DNA from 4 places in the Exiguobacterium sp. s21 genome. Region 2 is predicted to be linked to each of the others. Evidence: predicted binding sites of a transcription regulator. Region 2 holds the regulator's gene; each other region holds the start of a gene.
What was found. Region 2 encodes Rex, which represses fermentation and respiration genes when NADH is low (regulators of the CRP and FNR family bind a similar motif). Its sites were predicted from a motif close to TTGTGAAATATTTCACAA; they were not measured.
Positions count from the first base shown of each region.

Region 1 (5,229 bases), on a different contig from region 2:
GATGCCTTGGGCTTTGAACGAGAGCTTGATGTTCAAGCGCTGACCGAGCTCGATGATCGCTTGGATGAGCGACTCGACGCCTTCTTCCGTCGTGCTGGCTGGAAGTCCGAGATAGCGCGCGATTTCAGCGTAACGCTCGTCGGCGATGAATGACTCATATTTCGGGAACGCCGCGAGTTTCGATGGGCGTGTCGCGTTATAGCGGATGACGTGCGGCATAAGGATCGCGTTCGTCCGTCCGTGTGGGACATGGAACTCGCCGCCGATTTTGTGTGCGATCGAGTGGTTGATACCGAGGAACGCATTCGCGAAAGCCATACCAGCCATTGTTGATGCGTTGTGGACTTTCTGACGTGCTTCGGCGTCACTGCCGTTTTCATACGCTTTCGGGAGGTAATCGAAGATCATCTTCATCGAACGAAGCGCGAGTCCATCCGTATAGTCGTTTGCCATGACCGAAACGTACGCTTCGATGGCGTGTGTCAACACGTCCATTCCTGTATCCGCCGTGATTGAAGCTGGGACCGTCATGACGAACTCAGGGTCGACGATGGCGACGTCCGGTGTGATCGCATAGTCAGCGATCGGGTATTTGACGTTGCGTTTCTTATCTGTGATGACCGTGAACGGTGTCACTTCAGAACCCGTACCTGATGTTGTCGGGATCGCGACGAACATCGACTTGTTGCCGAGCGTCGGGAACTTGTACGTCCGCTTGCGGATATCCATGAATTTTTGGCGAAGGTTCGAGAACTTCTCTTCAGGGCGTTCGTAGAAGAGCCACATGCCTTTCGCGGCATCCATCGGTGATCCACCACCGAGTGCGATAATCATGTCTGGTTGGAAGTGACGCATCGCTTCGGCACCACGCATGACCGTCTCGACCGATGGGTCTGGCTCGACTTGGTCGAAGATGCGATACTCGACACCAGCCGGCAAGTTTTTGACGACTTTATCGGCAAATCCGAGTTTGACCATCATTTCATCTGTAACGATCATCGCCCGTTTTTTCGATGTGAGCGATTGAAGGTATTGGACCGAGTTTTTCTCAAAGTAAATCTTTTCAGGGACTTTAAACCATTGCATATTCACGCGACGTCTCGCCACCTTTTTCACGTTGAGTAGATGTTTCGCCGTCACGTTCTCAGAGACGGAGTTTTTACCGTACGACCCACAACCGAGTGTGAGTGATGGTGTCATTTCGTTATAGAGGTCACCGATCCCGCCGTGTGCCGTTGGCGAGTTGACGATGATGCGGCAAGCTTTCATCCGGAGTCCGAATGCGAGGATGGCGTCGTCATCTGTCGAGTGGATGGCTGCCGTATGACCGAGACCACCGATTTCGAGCATCTTCTCAGCGATCGCGAAACCTTCTTCACGCGATTGGACTTTGTAGGCTCCGAGTACTGGGCTAAGTTTCTCGTGTGAGAGCAGTTCTGTCGCGCCGACCGTCTCGAGTTCGGCAATCAAGATTTTCGTGTCGGCCGGAACACTAAGTCCAGCTTTCTCGGCAATCCAGGCTGCAGGCTTCCCGACGATTTCAGGGTTGACCGCACAAGAGTCTGTTTTAATAACGAGTGTCTCGAGTTTTGCTTTCTCTTCTGGTGAGCAGAAGTAGCAACCGAGCTCCGTCATTTCGGCTTTCACTTCTTCGTACACTTCTTGGTCGACGATAATCGCTTGTTCAGATGCACAGATCATCCCGTTATCGAACGTTTTCGACAAGATGACGTCCGAGATGGCACGTTTTACTTTTGCTGTTTTGTCGATGTAGGCCGGAACGTTACCAGGACCGACACCGAGGGCTGGTTTACCAGTCGAGTAGGCTGATTTGACCATCGCCGCTCCACCAGTTGCGAGGACCATGGCAACACCTGGGTGGTTCATGAGCGCTTTCGTCGCGTCGAGTGACGGTTTTTCAACCCATTGAATCAAATGTTCCGGTGCGCCGGCTTCGATGGCTGCGTCACGAAGGATGCGTGCCGCTTCACTTGAACACTGTTGTGCCGACGGGTGGAAACCGAAGATGATCGGGTTACGTGTTTTGATGGCGATGATTGCTTTGAACATCGTCGTTGATGTCGGGTTCGTGACCGGTGTTACCCCGGCGACGACACCGACTGGTTCCGCGATGTACGTGATGCCGTTTTGCTCATCGTCCTCGATGACGCCGACCGTCTTCTCGCCACGGAGTGAGTTATAAATATATTCTGTCGCAAAGATGTTTTTGATCATCTTATCTTCAAACACACCGCGACCTGTTTCTTCATATGCATGTTTCGCGAGTGCGACGTGTTGTTCGAGACCGGCTAGCGCCATCGCTTGAACAATCGCATCGATTTTCTCTTGGTCGAACGTCATCAATGTCTCGAGCGCCGTGTGGGCTCTAGTGACGAGCGTGTCGACCATCTGTTCTGCTGATGTTTCCACTACTGCTTTCTCTTTAACTGCCATGTTGGTTTCCTCCTCATGAATGAGAGCTTATACTGTTGACTTGATGGAGAGCACGGGGCGATCAGTGGTTTGATAAGAGTTTGTGCTTTCCTTCACATTCATAGAATACAACGTTTCCAACAATTTGTGCGTGACAACAATGTGAACTCTTTCACAATATTTTTTTGAAGAATGAGGATAGGTCTTGCTTTTTGATAGGACGCTCAGTAAAATCGTATGCGTTTTCATGAAAAGATGAAGTCTAAAAAATGTAAACGCTTACATGTATTGTGACGCCTGTTTGTCTGATGTGCTGTGCAATTTCTCACGCAACAAGGATTGGTCGTCCACCCCGTCCTCGGTCGTGTATAATGAAGAAAGAACCTAATTAGGAAGTGACATGATTATGCCGAGACAAGACGCAGCCGATCAGTTCGTGAAACTGATCCCATTTATTCGCCGGAAGTTGTTACGTCGTTCCGACCTTCCGCAAATCCCAAACTTAAACTTTTCCCACTTTCATCTCCTCATGTTGATTGAAGATGAAGGCGCGGTCACGAACGGACACATCAGTGAGACGTTATCGATTGCCCCGCCGAACGTGACGCCGCTCATCACGAAGCTCGTCGATGAGGGCTACATCACCCGCGTCCCGGACGAACGCGATCGCCGCGTCATCTGGAATCAACTGACCGAAAAGGGCGAACTCGTCCTCCGCGAGCGTCGCGATTCGTTCCGTCGCCTGTTCGAGGACCGTCTCGCGTTTCTGAACGAGGAAGAGACGGACCGCCTGATTGACAGTTTGAAGACGTTGACGGAGATCGTCGAGAAGATGGATAAAAGCGAGGGATGATTTTTGCTCGTCAACATCCACGTCTTCTTATATAATCGAGGATGAATCAATCGAACAATGGAAAGAGAGATGACATGTAATGGGTCGTAAATGGAACAACATTAAAGAGAAAAAGGCGTCAAAAGACGCCAATACGAGTCGCATCTACGCGAAGTTCGGCCGTGAAATCTACGTAGTCGCCCGTCAAGGGGAACCAGATCCAGAATCAAACCAAGCACTCAAGTTCGTCGTCGAACGAGCGAAAACGTACAACGTCCCGCGCGCAATCATCGACCGTGCTATCGACAAAGCGAAGGGCGGCGACGAAGAGAACTTCGACGAGCTCCGCTATGAAGGATTCGGACCGAACGGCTCGATGCTCATCGTCGACACGCTCACGAACAACGTCAACCGGACGGCGTCTGAAGTCCGCGCCGCTTTCGGTAAAAACGGCGGCAACATGGGTGTCAGCGGGTCGGTCGCTTACATGTTCGACGCGACGGCTGTCATCGGTGTCAACGGCATGTCTGCTGACGACGTACTCGAACTCATGATGGAGCACGACCTTGACGTTCGCGATGTCATCGAAGAAGATGAGACGGTGATCGTCTATGCGGAACCAGAAGCGTTCCATGCCGTCCAGACTGCCTTCAAAGCAGCAGGCATCGAGACGTTTGAAGTCGCCGAGTTGACGATGCTGCCCCAAAACGAGATTACCCTCGACGACGAGTCGAAAGAACAGTTTGAAAAACTACTCGACGTCCTCGAAGACCTCGAAGACGTGCGCCAGGTATACCATAACGTTGAAGGATGACGAACGAGCGATAACTTTTCGGAGTTATCGCTTTTTTTGAACAATCGATTTGACAACCCGAAACACGTATGTTAAATTTCAAAAGTCTTTATCATATTAAAGTGATAATAAGAGAAAGAGTTTTTGAATGAAAGGTGTTGGAATTGATGAATGCTGTCTTATTAGCTGTTATCGTATTATTCGCGCTCGCGATCAGTCGCGTGCACATCGTCTTGTCGCTCATCCTCGCCGCCGTCGTCGGTGGTCTGGTCGGAGGTCTCGGGTTCAATGAGACGTTGACCGCCTTCAGCGACGGTCTTGGCGGAGGGGCTACCATCGCCCTCAGTTATGCGCTACTCGGCGCGTTCGCCGTCGGTTTGTCAAAAACAGGGCTCCCAGACGTCCTGGCTGAAAAGTTAATCAGCATGTCAGGCCGCGACGTCACCGGTAAGAGCGTGGCGCGCGTCAAGGCGTTGTTGCTCTCGTTCCTCTTATTACTAGCCATCAGTTCGCAGAACGCTTTACCGATTCACATCGCGTTCATCCCGATCGTCATCCCACCGCTCCTCGTGCTCTTTAACGAGTTGAAGCTCGACCGCCGGCTCGTGGCGACGATCCTCACGTTCGGTCTCGTCACGCCGTATATGTTACTTCCGGTCGGATTCGGTGGCATTTACTTGAATGAGATTTTGCTACCAAACGTGGAAACGAACGGCATGGCCGTCGGTGATGTCAATATTGTCAGCATCATGGCCATCCCGGCCCTCGGTATGCTCGTCGGTCTCATCACCGCCTTCTTCCACTACCGGAAGCCGCGGACGTACGATACGATTCAACTCGGGCCTACTGATTACGAGATTCGGACGTTGAGCCCGCTCAAAATCTGGCTAACAGCTGCCGTCGTCCTCGTCGTGCTCGTCGTTCAACTTCAGACCGAATCGATGATCGCATCGGCCGTCTCAGGACTCATCCTGTTGACGTTGCTTCGCCTCATCCCTTGGTCAGAGGCAGACGACATCTTCACGAGCGGGATGCGCATGATGGCTTTCATCGGCTTCGTCATGATCGCGGCGAGCGGTTTTGCCGCCGTCATCCGCGCGACCGGTGCCATCGAACCGCTCGTCAGCGGTGCGAGTGGCATCATGGGCGACTCACAATTTGTGGCCGCACT
Region 1 covers NZ_JACSLF010000007.1:89,566-94,794, forward strand. Annotated here, with positions in the region: gene adhE (bifunctional acetaldehyde-CoA/alcohol dehydrogenase) at 1-2,454, opposite strand, end outside; gene KNP06_RS09835 (MarR family winged helix-turn-helix transcriptional regulator) at 2,840-3,286, shown strand; gene KNP06_RS09840 (YebC/PmpR family DNA-binding transcriptional regulator) at 3,366-4,079, shown strand; gene KNP06_RS09845 (Na+/H+ antiporter family protein) at 4,226-5,229, shown strand, end outside.
Region 1: the regulator Rex is predicted to act here: its motif matches at 2,594-2,611, upstream of adhE (bifunctional acetaldehyde-CoA/alcohol dehydrogenase).

Region 2 (5,229 bases):
TCCCTGAAAACTTGGCGGCCAGTTTCCAAGCGAGTGTCGTCGAAGTGCTCGTCGAGAAAGCGATTCGTGCCGTGAAAGAAAAAGGAGCGAAGCAATTGCTCGTCGCGGGCGGTGTCGCGGCCAACCGTGGGCTCCGCGCTGCGCTCAAAGAAGCGACGGACCGCGAAGGCATCCGCCTCGTCATCCCACCACTTGATCTATGCGGAGACAACGCCGGTATGATTGGGGTCGCGGCACATCACGCGTATGTGCGCGGAAAGCGCGATACACTGGCGATGAATGCGGTTCCTGGGTTATCCTTAGAAGAGAGCATGACAGTCTAGGGGGAAAATATACAGATGATGAAACGCATAATCATTGGAGGTCTCGTCGTACTGCTCGTCGTCGCGACGTTTTTGCAAGTACGGGAGATTATCCGCGCTTATAATATCGCCTATCAAGAAGAAATCGTGCCGGAAGCGACACGCGTCCGGTCGCTCACGGGAGCGGAATCGCTCGAAGGCATCGGCCGGGTCACGGGTGAGAACACGCTCGTCGAGACGTTGTATGGCTATAAGAGCTTAGACGATCAAGACATCGAAAGCGTCATCGTCGTCGACCGCAACCTCGGCGTTCAACCGAAAGCGAGCGATGCGTATTACGAGATTGCGCCGGGACGAGAAGCGACCGAAGAAGAGGCGGCGAAGTTCGAGGACATTGTCAACGAGTTTGACGAACAGCAACTGTTCGCCCAAGTCATCTCGACGCATGAGGCAAAATATGTGACGAACGACGAAGAGGCGCTCACATTCTACAAAGTGTTCGTCCGTGACGTCGATACGAACGAGTACGTGTTCTTCATCACGGAAGACGGCATCAAGCTCGACTTCCACACGCGCGGTTTCCAACCGCTGCGTTACTTCTAAACGTAAAACAGGGAAGCTAATCTCCATCATGGAGAACGGCTTCCCTGTTTTTATACGTCCGGATGACGTTTCTTTTGTTTATACCACATATTCACCCAACTCACGATAAAGACGATTAAAGCGAGCACCCACATGAGGAGCGTCGACTGATAGAAGTGGCCCCATACCGAGCCGGGCGTGTAAAAGCTGTGCACGGTCACATCGACCGGCCAGACGACGAGGCGGATAAAGAGCGTGCTCACGAGCAGACCGCTCAACAAGCTGATGACAATCCCGCTCCACGTCTGGATGATGAAGCCGATGACGACCGGGAGGAAATAAAACAAGAACGACGGGACGACGGTCGGTTCCCCACGAATTAGTTCGGATACGTATTCCGTCCCGGTCGGCACGATGTAGGCGAGACCGGTCAGGAAGGCGTGCATCCATTCGATTCGCATCGCACGGAATCGCATCATGAATGGAGCTCCTCCCATTCTGCATACAGCGCCGTGATCGATTCTTTCGTCGCATCGGACTCGGTCGATAGTTCCTGTGCCCGGGCGAAGTCGTTGAAGACGTCCGGTTCACACAACAGTTGCTCGATTTCTTCGAGACGGGCCTCGTGTTGCTCGATCGTGAGCTCGATCTCCTCGATCCGTTGTTTCATCCGGCGTTCCTCGCGTTGTTGTTCCTTGTCGGCGCGCTGTTTCTTGACGATGACTTGTTTCGTCTCTTCACGGGCGAGTCGGGCCAGTTCTTCAAGTTCTTCTTTCTTCTCAACGTAATACGAGTAATCGCCGAGGTATTCGTCGATGCCGTTCGGTGTGATCTCTAAGACACGTGTCGCGAGCCGGTCGATGAAGTAACGGTCGTGCGATACGAACAAGATCGTGCCCGGATAGTCGACGAGGGCGTTCTCGAGAATCATCTTCGAGTCGAGGTCCAAGTGGTTCGTCGGCTCATCCAAGATGAGCAAGTTCGGCTGCTCGAGCTTCAGTTTCGCGAGCGTCAAGCGGGCCCGCTCTCCACCCGACAGTTCATGGACGCGCTTCATGACGTCGTCACCGCTGAATAGGAACTGTCCAAGCAGGCTCCGCACTTCTTGTTCGCGCATGAGCGGCCAGTCGTTCCAAATCTCGTCGATGACGCGGTTGGCATCCGACAAGTTCTGTTGTTCCTGGTCGTAGTAGCCGATCTCGACGCCGGTGCCGTAGCGGATGTCACCGGTGAGCGCCGGCTGTTGTTTCGTCAACACTTTCAAGAGCGTCGATTTGCCGACTCCGTTCGGACCGACGAGGGCGACCGATTCGCCACGCTGCAATTGGAAGCGGAGATGATGGGCGATCGGCTCCTCATAACCGATGGCGAGGTCGCTGCCGCTCAACACGTCGTTCCCGCTTTGGCGTTTGATTGAGAACGAGAGGACGGCACTGCGCTCGTCACCGTCCGGCGCTTCCATCCGGTCGACTTTTTCGAGACGCTTGCGGACACTCTGGGCCCGTTTCGTCGTCGTCGCCCGGGCGATGTTACGCTGGATGAAGTCCTGCATCTTGGCGATCTCTTCTTGTTGCGACTCGAACTGCTTCTTCTCTTGCTCGTAGATGGCGGCCTTCTGTTCGAGATACTTCGTATAGTTGCCGACGAAGCGACGGCTCCGATGGCGTGACAACTCATAAACGACCGAGACGACACGGTCGAGGAAGTAGCGGTCGTGGGAGACGATGAGGACGGCGCCTTTATAGCCACTCAAATACTTCTCGAGCCAGCCGAGCGTCTCGATGTCCAAGTGGTTCGTCGGCTCATCCAAGATGAGCAGGTCTGGACTTTGCAGGAGCATCTTCGCGAGGGCGAGACGTGTCCGTTGTCCACCGGAGAGCGTATCGATACGGCGCTCGAAGTCGTCCGGATAGAAGCGCATCCCGTGAAGCACAGAGCGGATCGTCGCCTCGTATTGATAGCCGCCGCGGTCTTTGAACGTATGTTGTTCTTCATCGTAAGACGACAGCAGGCGCTCATAGGCGGCCGGGTCGTTCAAGATGCACTCAGATCCCATGTCTTGTTCCATGCGGCGGAGCGTTTTTTCCTGTTCAATTAAGTCGGTGAAGACGGTGAGCATCTCGTTCCAAATCGTCTCGTTCGACTCTAACCCTGAGTCTTGGGCGAGATAACCGATCGTCACGTCTTTCGGTTTCATGATATCGCCCGAGTCATAGTTGTATTCCCCGGCGATGACTTTGAGCAATGTCGACTTGCCGGCACCGTTACGGCCGACAAGCGCGACGCGTTCGCCTTCTTGAATTTCGAGTTTGACGTTCTCTAAAATCGGCTCGACGCCGAATGATTTCGATAAGTTATTGACTTGCAGTAGGATCAAGTGAAAAAACCCCTTTCTCTCTATTTAGTATACTTTATTTCTTCCCCTTTTCAGGTATATTCATTGAGTGGTCATGTGAATTCGTTTACAATCAAGGTGTATGAAATTAGATTCGTTTGAAACGCGTCGTAAAAAGGAGGCTCTTTCCGTTGAGTCAAAACGAACCAAAGATTCCGCAAGCGACAGCCAAACGGTTGCCACTATACTATCGGTTTATCCAAAGCCTACATTCATCAGGAAAACAGCGTGTCTCTTCTGCTGAGCTGAGCGAGGCGGTCAAGGTCGATTCGGCCACGATCCGTCGCGATTTCTCGTACTTCGGTGCGCTCGGTAAAAAGGGATATGGCTATAACGTACAGTATCTGTTAGACTTTTTCCGTAAGACACTGAATCAGGACGAGATTACGAACGTCGCCTTGGTCGGGGTTGGTCATCTTGGGACAGCTTTCGTCAACTATAACTTCCTTAAAAACAATAACACACATATCGTCGTCGGGTTCGACGCAGACGAGACAAAAGTCGGCACGACGATGTCCGGTGTCCCGATTCATCACGTGGATGAGATGGAACAGATCATGAAACAAAACAAGATTGACGTCGCCATCTTAACGGTGCCGTCTAGCTATGCGCAGCCTGTCGCGGATGACTTGGTCCGCTTCGGCATCAAAGGCATCTTGAACTTCACTCCGGCCAGGCTTACTGTGCCGGACACGGTCCGCGTCCATCATATCGACTTGTCGATCGAACTCCAGTCGCTCATTTACTTTATGCAACACTATCCATCTGCTGAGGGGGTCCATCAATAATGGAATTACTATCATCGTTGCTCGTCGTCGGTATTCCTGGGGGAGCGAGTATCTTCATTATCGCCATCGTCGCGCTCATCATCTTCGGGCCGAAGAAATTGCCTGAATTCGGACGCGCCGCCGGACAAACGCTCCGTGAGTTCAAAAATGCCACAAACGGCATGATGAACGAACATGACGAGAAAGACAAGAAAGAAATTGAGAAGAAAGAGCAGTAAGCGATGAGCCATCAACCTGATCAAGAACGGGCACTGTCCGACCACTTGACAGAGCTGCGGAGACGACTGATGCTGTCGGCATTTGTCGTCTTTGCCTTCTTTTTGATTGCTTTGCCGAGTGTCAAATATGTGCTCACCTATCTCCAGGCCGACCTCGTCGAACGAGGGCTTGAATTGAACGCCTTTGGGGTCGCGGACCCGCTCATGATTTATTTGAACTTGGCGCTCGTCATCGGTCTCGTCGCGGCTGGTCCGTTTCTACTGTATCAACTGTGGGCGTTTGTCGCACCTGGTCTGCATCCGAACGAGCGGAAAGCGACGCTCGCCTATATTCCGATCATCTTTATCTTGTTCCTCGTCGGTTTGGCGTTTGCCTACTATTGGTTGTTCCCGCTCGTCCTCGATATCTCGACGGACCTCGGGCAAGACCTTGGTCTGACGCAAATCATCGGGGCGTCGAACTACTTCACGTTCTTGCTGCAACTGACCATCCCATTCGGACTGTTATTCCAGTTGCCGGTCGTGACGATGTTCTTGACGCGCATCGGTGTCGTGACGCCGTACTTCCTGTCATCGATTCGGAAGTACGCCTACTTCGCCTTGTTCGTCGTCGCGGCCTTTATCACGCCGCCGGATTTGACCTCGCACCTCATGGTGTCACTGCCGCTCTTCTTCTTGTATGAGATCAGCTTATCGATTTCACGTATCACGTACCGGGGCGTGCTCCGACGTGAGAAAGAGGCGATGGTGAAAGAACAGATGGATTTGATGAAACAAATGAATGAGAAGTAAGCGGGGCGACCTCGCATACACAAAAAGGCACGGATCTCCCGATACAGGGCGACCGTGCCTGTTTTGTTTAGAACGGATTATAAAAACGGCTGCCGTCATAAAATGTCACACTGAACGAGAAAATCGTCAGCAACAAGACAAGGCCGATCGCC
Region 2 covers NZ_JACSLF010000009.1:6,745-11,973, forward strand. Annotated here, with positions in the region: gene tsaD (tRNA (adenosine(37)-N6)-threonylcarbamoyltransferase complex transferase subunit TsaD) at 1-323, shown strand, start outside; gene KNP06_RS10735 (hypothetical protein) at 339-905, shown strand; gene KNP06_RS10740 (hypothetical protein) at 956-1,363, opposite strand; gene KNP06_RS10745 (ABC-F family ATP-binding cassette domain-containing protein) at 1,360-3,261, opposite strand; gene KNP06_RS10750 (redox-sensing transcriptional repressor Rex) at 3,411-4,067, shown strand; gene KNP06_RS10755 (twin-arginine translocase TatA/TatE family subunit) at 4,067-4,285, shown strand; gene tatC (twin-arginine translocase subunit TatC) at 4,289-5,077, shown strand; gene KNP06_RS10765 (energy-coupling factor transporter transmembrane component T family protein) at 5,145-5,229, opposite strand, start outside.

Region 3 (5,229 bases), on a different contig from region 2:
AAAACGCATCCTCCTATAAGTGGATGCGTCAACTGGATTGAACGATGTGATTGGCCTTGGCTTTCGGATTAACCGTCTTCAAATAATGCACTTCTCCGGGCCAGTACCGGAGCTCGTACTTGGCAATCCGCTCCGACAAATCGCCGATATACGTATCACGATTCAAGACCCGTTCATACCGGACCTCCCGCGGACAGTCGAGATAGACGACGTAGTCAAAATAAGGGCGCCACTCGTCCCGCAATAAAAAAATCCCTTCAATCAAGACAAGTGCGTTCGGAGCAATCTCGATTTTTCGCATGACGATTTCGTCCCGGTCGCGCGCATAGTACGGTAACGTCAGCGTTGTCTCCCCTTGCCGCAACGGTTCGAACAACGTCTGGACAAGTAAGTCGACGTCCCATTGGAGCGCATAATATTCCATCGCTTCCGATTGTCCCGTCTCGTAACGCCGATGCCGCTCGACGATAAAATCATCGATATGTAGCATCACTTCCTTCGGTGAGGTCCCGCGCAGTTGATCAACAAGCGTCGTCTTCCCAGCTCCGCTCAATCCATCGATGGCGATGATGAACGGCCGGCCTTGCGGATGCTTGGCGTGTTCTCGACGAATGGTTTCCCGTAAAGTGTCCATCCCCTCATCTCCTTCCCACAAAAAAAGTCAGCCCCGCTAAAGGGCTGACTTCAGTTTACCAGAGCACCCAGCCTTTCGCTCCCGGAGGCGCACTTTCAATCAAGTGCCAAATCGGGATCGTATAGGCGAACGCAATCAATACGAACGTGACAGTGATCCATAACTTCCAATTCTCGAAGAAACGTGGCGTCTCCATCGCCGCCTCTTCCGTCTCAGCGAGCGGAAACTCTTCTTCTCCTTTCGGCGCGAGGAACGACAAGTTGAACATCGAATAGACGAAGATGAGGACCGAGATCAACAGGATCGTCCCGCCGATCGCCATGGCGATATGGTATGGAATCCATTCGCGCGTGAGTGCGTCGGAGAAGTACGTCGCCGGACCGGTCCGACGCGGGTTACCTTGGAGTCCTGAGATGTGCATTGCGTAAGACATGATTGACATCCCAAACGCCCACGTTCCCGTTTGAATCAATCCGAGTCGGTTCATCTTTTTCGTGAGTGTACGACCGCGCAATACCGGTACGAGCCAATATGCCGTTCCGAAGAACGTCAAGGCGACGGCCGTCCCGACTGTGATATGGAAGTGACCTGTGACCCAAAGTGTGTTGTGGACCATCGCGTTCAATTGGTGCGATGCGTTGATGATCCCGCCGGCTCCGGCTGGAATGAAGAACAACATGCCCACGAACGGCGCGAGGAAACGGACATCCCCATATGGCATCTTCTTGACCCAACCGAATAACCCGCGAGCACCGAGGGCACGACCGCGAAGTTCGAACGTCGCAAACAGCGAGAATGCCGTCATAAACGACGGGATGACGACGAGGAACGTCAAGATGACTTGAACGAACTTCCAAAACGGCTCAATTCCCGGCTCTGTCAATTGGTGGTGGAAACCGACCGGGAACGAGAACAGGAGGAACAAGAGGAACGCCATCCGGGCGAGTGCATCTGAGAAAATCTTTCCGCCGATGACTTTCGGCACGACCGTATACCAGACGATATAGGCCGGCATGAGCCAGAAATAGACGAGTGGGTGACCGAAATACCAGAACAGCGTCCGTGATAACTCGATTCCGACCGTGTCTTTCCATCCGAGCGAGAGCGGGAGCAGTTGGAATAAAATCGTTCCGGCGACACCGAGCGTGGCGATGACCCACAAGAGCATCGTCATGATACTCATATACGCTGGAAGCGGCGGATGCACGCCTGGATTTTCCCGTTTATAGTCCGCATACATCCGGAACATGGCGAACGCCGACAACCATGTCCCGACGACGAACAAGACGAGACCGATATAGAACACTGGATCGGCCATGAGTGGCGCGTAGAACGTATACAAAACGGTCGCTTTATTGGCAAGCACCATGATTGTGACGAGCACGGCACCGGCGATAATCATCCAAAACCCGAGCCAAGCAACCCGTGTCGGAAATGACTCAAAGCGTCCGAACGACTTAGCGAGCAGCGCGTAAAGCAGACCGATAATAAACATTGTCGTGAAAACGAGACCGAGCATGATGCCGTGTGCTGTCAACAGTTGATAATAGCCGAACACTTCTGGGATGACACCGGTTCGGATGAGCGTCTGCATGAGTCCTGCCAAACCGCCGATTAAGACGGCGAGGACCGAAATGACGATATGGGCATAGGCGAGGCGCGCTTCTTTAACACCGATACTTGGTACCGGTACGCCGCGTTCCATTTCCCACTGTTTTAATTTTGAGGCTACGTCATTCATTTAGTCCACCACCTTAATTTTTGTCGACATCATGTGATGTCCGGTTCCACAGTATTCGTTACATAGAATCAAGAATTCGCCTGCTTCTTCGAACGTATACGTGAGCGAGTTGATGTGACCTGGCACGACCATCATATTGACCGGTGTCCCTGTCAATTGGAACCCGTGGACGACGTCCGGTGACGTGACGAGAAACGTGACTTTCGCCCCTTTTGGGATTTCCACATTGCCCGGTGTGAATGTGAACGCTTGGGCGACCATGACGAGCTCATACTCGTTGTCACCGATTTTATGAAGCCCTGGTTTGTCGAACGGTGCAGTTTGATGCACTTTTGCCGGGTCGATCAAATCGGCGTCCGAAGCCGGCTGATTCCCTGCCGCAAACGCAGAAATACCGAGCACTGTCAAAAAGACACCTAATAGAATAATGCCGAATACTAACCAATACTTCTCAAGTTTATGAATATGCATCGTGCTTCCCTCCTCTTGCTCGTTATCGTGTCACAAATAAGTAAAAGACCGACGACCACATGGCAATGATGACGCCAGCGACAATCATGACCGATGTGAACGTGCCTTTTAAGTTCGGTTCTTGTCCATCGTTTTTCTCCACGTGAAGGACCCCTTTCCCTTTGATTTCCACTTTCATTGTATGAAAAGGGGCACTGATTAATATGTGACATTTGTCACTTCAAAAGTGACAATCACATCAAATTTGCGTAGTTTCCACACATAAAGTTCACATTTGGAAAAAAGGCATACAAAAAGGCGATTGCTCCGACATCAGTCGGTCCAATCACCTGTTCATGTTCTCATGTTGTGACGCCGCACGTTTTTCAATGCTTATGAACGGCAAGTCAAAGCCGACAAATACCGGCGGGACAGCCTTCGCAGTAACATAGCTCTTTTAGGAAATCGATGTCATGCAACACCATCGATGTCGGAGTCGTCGTTAACACGCCTTCTTTCCGCCACTGGTTCATCATTCGATTGACCGTTTCGCGAGGTGCACCGATCAATTGTCCGAGTTCGCCGTCAGACGGATGTGTCGGAACTGTGACCCCCTCTGTCTCCTCTACGCCGTGCATTGCCGCCATGCGAAGCAACGTCGAGGCGAGCGCCCCTGGCTTCCCATAGAGCAACAAGTCACGCAACTTCATCTCGGACTGTTTGCGCATCATCGATGTCCAACGCAACACCTCCGTGGCCAGCTGTGCGTCTTGACGCACGAGCTCGTCCATCTCTTGTTTTGAAATCCAGCCGATGACACTGTCCTCGGTCGTCTCGATACTATAGGAGCTCGGGAATACATCGTCGATGTCGAACTCTCCAAAGAAGTCGTCAGCGCCGTATATGAACATGATGAGCGAACTCCCTTTTTTCGTCAGTTTCGTGAATTTGACGGTACCGCTCTTCAAATAAAAGAACTTACTGCATCTTTCGCCTTCCCAACAAACGATACTCGCTTTTGAATATTCTTGAAACGTCATCATCTCGAATAAGAGCTGTTTCGTCTCTTCTGAGAAGACGAAGCTGTTCGGTTGGGTCGTCCCACATTTCATAGTCATGTTGTCTGCTCCCTCCACTGGTCTCATGCCTAATCTGGCCTCGTGCGTGATATATGGTTTTATTATACAGGAGGGCAATGGGCATTTTCATAAAAGTATGTGACATTTCAAACAATCTTCTTATTTTTTCGTTCACAAAAAAAGACTGCAGGCTCTCTGCAGTCTAATCCGATCATCGGTAGACGAGTCGAATCAACTTCTCGGCTCCTTTGAAGTTCGGATAACGAACCGGCAAATCAAATTTCGTCGTATTGCGTAAAATCGATTTGGCATGGCTGAACGTCTCAAAGCTGTAGCGACCATGATACGAGCCCATTCCGCTCTCACCGACGCCACCGAACGGCAGGTTCGGGTTCGTCAAATGCATAAGGACATCATTGACACAACCTCCGCCAAACGTGAGATGCTTCATCACCTTCTGCTCCACCTCTTTCGTCTCAGTGAACAAATAAAGCGCGAGCGGGTGTGGGCGCGCTGCAACGAAATCAATCACTTCATCGAGTTGACGATACGTGAGTACCGGTAGAATCGGCCCAAAAATCTCATCCTTCATAACGTTTGCGTCTTCTTCGATGTCCGTCAATACAGTCGGAGCGATCTTCAATTGATCTCGGTCGGTCTGACCTCCGAAAAATACGTCGCCTTCCGTCAAATATCCGGTCAAACGGTCGAAATGTGTCTCATTGACGATTCGTGTGAACCGCTTCGTCCCGACGCCATTCCCGAACATCGTGAACGCTTCACGTTTAATGGCTTCGAGGAATACCCCTCGTTTCGATTCATGGACGAGGACATAGTCTGGAGCGACGCACGTTTGCCCGGCGTTCATCCATTTGCCCCAAGCGATCCGTTTCGCCGCAATCTCGATATTGGCATCGTCATGGACGATGGCCGGCGATTTCCCGCCGAGCTCAAGCGTGACCGGCGTCAAATGTTTCGCCGCCGCCTCCATGACAATTTTTCCGACCGGTGTCGACCCAGTGAAGAAGATATGGTCCCACTTCTTTGCGAGCAGTTCCGTCGCCACGTCTTTATCTCCTTCAACGCTGACGACGTAGCGGTCAGTGAACGCCCGTTCGAGCACTTTTGTGATTATTTGGGCGACGTTCGGTGTCAATTCCGAAGGCTTCACGACGGCCGTGTTCCCTGCGGCAATCGCTCCGATGAGCGGTGCCATTGCCAATTGAAACGGGTAGTTCCATGGAGCGATAATCAGTACCGTGCCATAAGGTTCATACATGACCTCACTTTTCGTCCCGAGATGAATCGAAGCACCGCGGACTCGC
Region 3 covers NZ_JACSLF010000010.1:27,824-33,052, reverse strand. Annotated here, with positions in the region: gene KNP06_RS11425 (kinase) at 29-634, opposite strand; gene KNP06_RS11420 (b(o/a)3-type cytochrome-c oxidase subunit 1) at 690-2,375, opposite strand; gene KNP06_RS11415 (cytochrome c oxidase subunit II) at 2,376-2,846, opposite strand; gene KNP06_RS11410 (cytochrome c oxidase subunit 2A) at 2,869-2,988, opposite strand; gene KNP06_RS11405 (Crp/Fnr family transcriptional regulator) at 3,233-3,943, opposite strand; gene KNP06_RS11400 (aldehyde dehydrogenase) at 4,116-5,229, opposite strand, start outside.
Region 3: the regulator Rex is predicted to act here: its motif matches at 3,050-3,067, upstream of KNP06_RS11410 (cytochrome c oxidase subunit 2A).

Region 4 (5,229 bases), on a different contig from region 2:
GGCTATGTCGGGGAAACGAGTGATCCGAATAAGCTCTTGCTCGTCCATAACGGGATTCACGCCGAGTTGCAGTTTGACCGGGACCACCCAATCGGACGGGTCGATCGAGCAGGGCTCATTGACATCGAACTCGAGTCCGCCTTGTCTGCCATCGTCGACTGTGAAGACTCGGTTGCCGCTGTTCGGGCGGAAGACAAGGTCCACCTTTACGCGAACTGGCTAGGCCTGATGGACGGGACGCTCGAAGCAACATTCACGAAAGGAGGTCGGCCGCTCACTCGGAAGTTGAACCCTGACCGGAAGTATGTCGGGAAAGACGGGCGTGAAGTCACGCTTCCGGGCCGGTCGCTCCTCTTTATTCGAAACGTCGGGCACTTGATGACGACAGACTTGATGCTCGACGCGGAAGGGCGTGAAGTACCGGAAGGGATCTTGGACGGGATTTTCACTGCGCTCATCGCGAGCCGCCATCTTGATGCCAGACGAAATTCCCGCGAACGCTCCATCTATATCGTCAAACCGAAGATGCATGGATCTAAGGAAGTCGCGTTCACGAACGACTTGTTCGATGCGATTGAAGATGTACTCGAGTTACCGCGTCACACGCTCAAAGTCGGCGTGATGGACGAGGAGCGACGCACGTCGCTTAATTTGAAGAACTGTATCGAGCAAGTGAAGGAACGCATCGTCTTCATCAATACCGGATTCCTCGACCGGACGGGCGATGAGATTCACTCCTCGCTCACGCTCGGACCGATGCGCAAGAAAGGCGAGATGAAAACATCGGAGTGGCTCGATGCTTATGAACGTCTGAATGTCCAGATCGGGCTTGACGCAGGATTCCATCAACGCGGGCAAATCGGGAAAGGGATGTGGGCGATGCCCGATCGGATGCGCGACATGATGCGTGAAAAAAGCAATCATGTCCGGTCCGGGGCGACGACGGCTTGGGTGCCGTCCCCGACGGCGGCCACGCTTCATGCGCTGCATTACCATCAAGTCGATGCGTTTGACGTTCAGCGTGAGTTGGCGAATCGTTCGTTTGATCCAGCAACTGAGCGAGGGCGTCTGCTCGAGGTACCACTCGCCACGCGTCTCTATACAGATGAGGAAGTGAACGAGGAACTCGAGAACAACCTGCAAGGGTTGCTCGGTTACGTCGTCCGTTGGGTCGAGCAAGGTGTCGGTTGCTCCAAAGTGCCAGATATTCATCATGTCGGGTTGATGGAAGACCGAGCAACGCTTCGTATTTCGAGTCAACATGTCGCCAACTGGCTATACCATGGAATCTGTAGCCGTGAACAAGTCGAAGCGACGCTTTACCGGATGGCCGAGGTCGTCGACGCGCAAAACGCGGAAGATCCGCACTATCGTCCGATGACGCCAGATGTAGACTGCTCCATCGCCTATCAAGCGGCGAAAGAGTTAGTGTTCGAAGGCGATGCATCACCAAATGGATATACGGAACCGATCCTGCACCGGCGCCGCCGACAGTTTTTACAACAAGTGACATTAGAACCGAATTTAAAAGGAGGAGCATCATCATGACAACGAAAAAAATCGAAAGCGAACAGTTGATTGAACGTTGGGTCGTCCGTCGGATCGTCTCGGGGGAATCGACAGCGGCGCTCGCTAACACGGCGTTCGTCTATGGGAACGATTTGATGCGCCTCGTGCTCGACCGGGCCGACGGGTCGCTCCAAATCATGAGAGAGCCGGTCGAAGAGGTCGTCATATTCCGTAAACCAGAAGATCGTGACGAAGAAAACGTCTGTCGTTGCTGCGGCATGGAGCACTCGTCATTCAAAGCGGCGCTCGAATGCTGTGCATACTTGGATTAAGCTCGCATTATCTGTTATATAACAAACGGTAAATATATAAGTTAATATAATACAGGAGGAATGGATATGAACGAACAACAAATGCAGCTAGAGGATATGTTACAGTCGGAACGGTTTAACGGGGTCGAACGTCCATATGGAGTCGAAGACGTGATGAGACTTCGGGGATCGGTACTAATCGAGCATACGCTCGCGACAAAAGGAGCGGAACGGTTATGGGAGTTACTCCACGAGCGGGACTACGTCCACGCGCTCGGGGCGTTGACGGGGAACCAGGCCATCCAGCAAGTGAAGGCGGGTCTCGAAGCCATCTATTTGAGCGGATGGCAAGTCGCCGCCGATGCGAACTTGTCGGGGCACATGTACCCGGACCAAAGCCTATACCCGGCTAACTCGGTGCCGAGCGTCGTCAAACGGATTAACCAGGCGCTTCAACGGGCCGATCAAATTCAAACGGCGGAAGGGAAAGGCGATACGCATTGGTTCGCCCCGATCGTCGCTGACATGGAAGCCGGTTTCGGCGGTGTGCTCAACGTGTTCGAGTTGACGAAGGCGATGATTGAGGCGGGTGCAGCCGGCGTTCACTTAGAAGATCAACTGTCGTCGGAGAAGAAGTGCGGTCACCTCGGCGGCAAAGTGTTGCTGCCGACACAGACGGCCGTGAAAAACTTGATTGCCGCGCGTCTCGCGGCAGACGTCATGGGTGTTTCGACGATTATCGTCGCCCGGACCGACGCCCACGCCGCGAACTTGATTACGAGCGACATCGACCCGATCGATCATCCGTTCATCGTCGGCGACCGGACGCCAGAAGGGTTTTATCGGACCGAGGCGGGAATCGAACAGGCGATCGCACGCGGTCTCGCCTATGCACCGTACGCCGACCTCGTTTGGTGCGAGACGTCCGAGCCTGATTTGGACGAAGCGCGTCAATTCGCGGATGCGATTCATGCGAAGTATCCGGGCAAACTTCTCGCTTACAACTGTTCGCCGTCATTCAATTGGAAGAAGAAGTTGTCGGATGACGAGATCGCAACGTTCCAACAAGAGATTGGTGCGATGGGATACAAGTTCCAATTCGTGACGCTCGCTGGCTTCCACTCGCTCAACTTCGGAATGTTCGAACTCGCACGCGGGTATAAAGACCGCGGGATGGCCGCCTACTCGGAACTGCAACAGGCCGAATTCAGTGCAGAACAGCACGGTTATACGGCGACACGTCACCAACGTGAGGTCGGGACCGGGTATTTCGATGAGGTGTCTCTCGTCATCTCGGGAGGCCAGTCGTCAACGACGGCGCTCGCCGGATCGACCGAGGCAGAACAATTTGAAGCGCCGTCCCATTAAGCGTCGCCCCTCCACAAGAGGGGCTTTTTTTGTGTCCAAATTCAGAACGCGTGCATCCTGTTCACTTAAATGTGACGTATTTCACATTTTTGTCGTCAAACTTTTGCTACGCTGAACATGTCAAAATGAATATGGAGGTTATGACAGATGACACAGACATTCACGGGCGATACGCACGTATCTGAAATCGTCAAACAATGCCCGCAAGCGGCAGACATTTTCAAACGGAACCGAATCGATTTTTGTTGTGGCGGCAACCGGCCACTCGCTGAAGCGACTGACAAATCGAAACGGTCGACGGAAGACATTTTAGAAGAAGTCAATGCGCTCTATCAACGCAAGCAAGAGATGAACGAGAAGAGCATCGATTGGGATGCTGCTTCTTCATCGGAATTGATTGAGCACATCATTTATAAGCATCACCAGTTTTTGACGGACGAATTGCCACAGCTCACACCATATGTGACAAAAGTGTTCCGGGTTCACGGACAAAACCATCCGCACCTCGGACGCATTCATCAACTGTTCAATCAATTGAAAGTGGAACTTGAACAACATATCGTCAAAGAAGAGACAGAAGACTTCCCGACGTTGCTTCGTCACGAGACGGCACCGACAGCTGAAACGAGACGGGAGCTTGATGACATCTTGGCCTCGCTCGAGTCAGAACACGCGGCAGCCGGTGACATTTTAAAAGAGTTGCGTCAAATCACGAACGACTATACGCCGCCTGAAGGAGCGTGTGGGACGTATCGTCTTGTCTATCAACGGTTAGAAGCGCTCGAATCGGATACATTTGAACACATTCATCTCGAAAACAACATTTTATTCCCGCGGGCGCGCACGTTCGCTTAAGCAGTGGCACACCTCTACTTACGTGGGGGTGTCTTTTTGTGACGTTTGATACAGATGGGAGGCAAATCAAGCGCTACGATAAAGGGGAGGCAAAGGAGTGATTAATCATGAAACGGGTGAGTGGAGTCATCGTAGGGGTGACGGTCGCCTTATTACTAAGTCAAGTCTGGTCGAGTTCAGATTCGGAGGACACCACCGTGACCATTTTGGCGGCGGCAAGCTTAGGACCGGCTTTAGAAGCGGTCGAGCGACAACTTGAAGCGGAATTCGATGGGATCGACGTTCGGGTCGTGACGAACGGGAGCGGCGCCTTGCGAGCACAAATCGATCACGGGTCTCCGGCAGATATCTTTTTAGCCGCGAGCGTTGATGATGTCGACCGATTACAAATCCCGATTCTAGAGCGGGATGCGTTTTTGCATAACGAGCTGTGGCTCGTGACACCGAAAGGGAATCCGTGCGCGGAGACGTGGGACGACTTAAACGCATGTGCCCGGATCGTCATCGGTGACCCGGTCAATGTCCCGGCCGGTCGCTACGCAAAAGCGGCGCTAGAAGTGGAAGGCGTGTGGGAAGAAGTGGAACCACGAATCATGTTCGCCCAGAATGTGAGACAAGTGTTGACGCTCATCGAACAAGGCGACGCCAATGCGGGATTTGTCTATAAGACGGAACTGACGACGGACGTCGAGTCGCTTCAGGCGGTCCCGTTTGAAGCGACGGGTACGATCGCGTATCCGGCGGTCCGATTGACGCACAACCCATACGTGCGCGATGTTTACGCGCGTTTGTTTGACGATGATATCCAAGCTCACTTTTTAGCGAAAGGATTTTCTAAATGACGCAATCTCCACTTCAACTCACATTCGAAGTCGGGATGATGGCGACGGTGAGCGCCTTCGTCCTCGCCTTCGGAGCGGCCTATTTCATGCATCACCGTCAATTCAAAGGAAAGCGGCTGCTGGAGACGGTGTTTTTACTGCCGCTCATCTTGCCGCCGACAGTCATCGGACTATACGCCTTGATTGTCCTTGGGAACAACGGGATCGGCGGATTGTTGCCGATTACTATCTTGTTCACCAAACAGGCGAACGTCATCGCGTCCGCCTTGGCCGCGTTCCCACTCATCTACCAAACGATTCGTCTCGGTCTCAAACAACTCGATGCGGAATGGTATGAGGCCGGG
Region 4 covers NZ_JACSLF010000004.1:87,133-92,361, forward strand. Annotated here, with positions in the region: gene KNP06_RS06510 (malate synthase G) at 1-1,548, shown strand, start outside; gene KNP06_RS06515 (hypothetical protein) at 1,545-1,841, shown strand; gene aceA (isocitrate lyase) at 1,908-3,188, shown strand; gene ric (iron-sulfur cluster repair di-iron protein) at 3,336-4,043, shown strand; gene modA (molybdate ABC transporter substrate-binding protein) at 4,151-4,885, shown strand; gene KNP06_RS06535 (molybdate ABC transporter permease subunit) at 4,882-5,229, shown strand, end outside.
Region 4: the regulator Rex is predicted to act here: its motif matches at 3,258-3,275, upstream of ric (iron-sulfur cluster repair di-iron protein).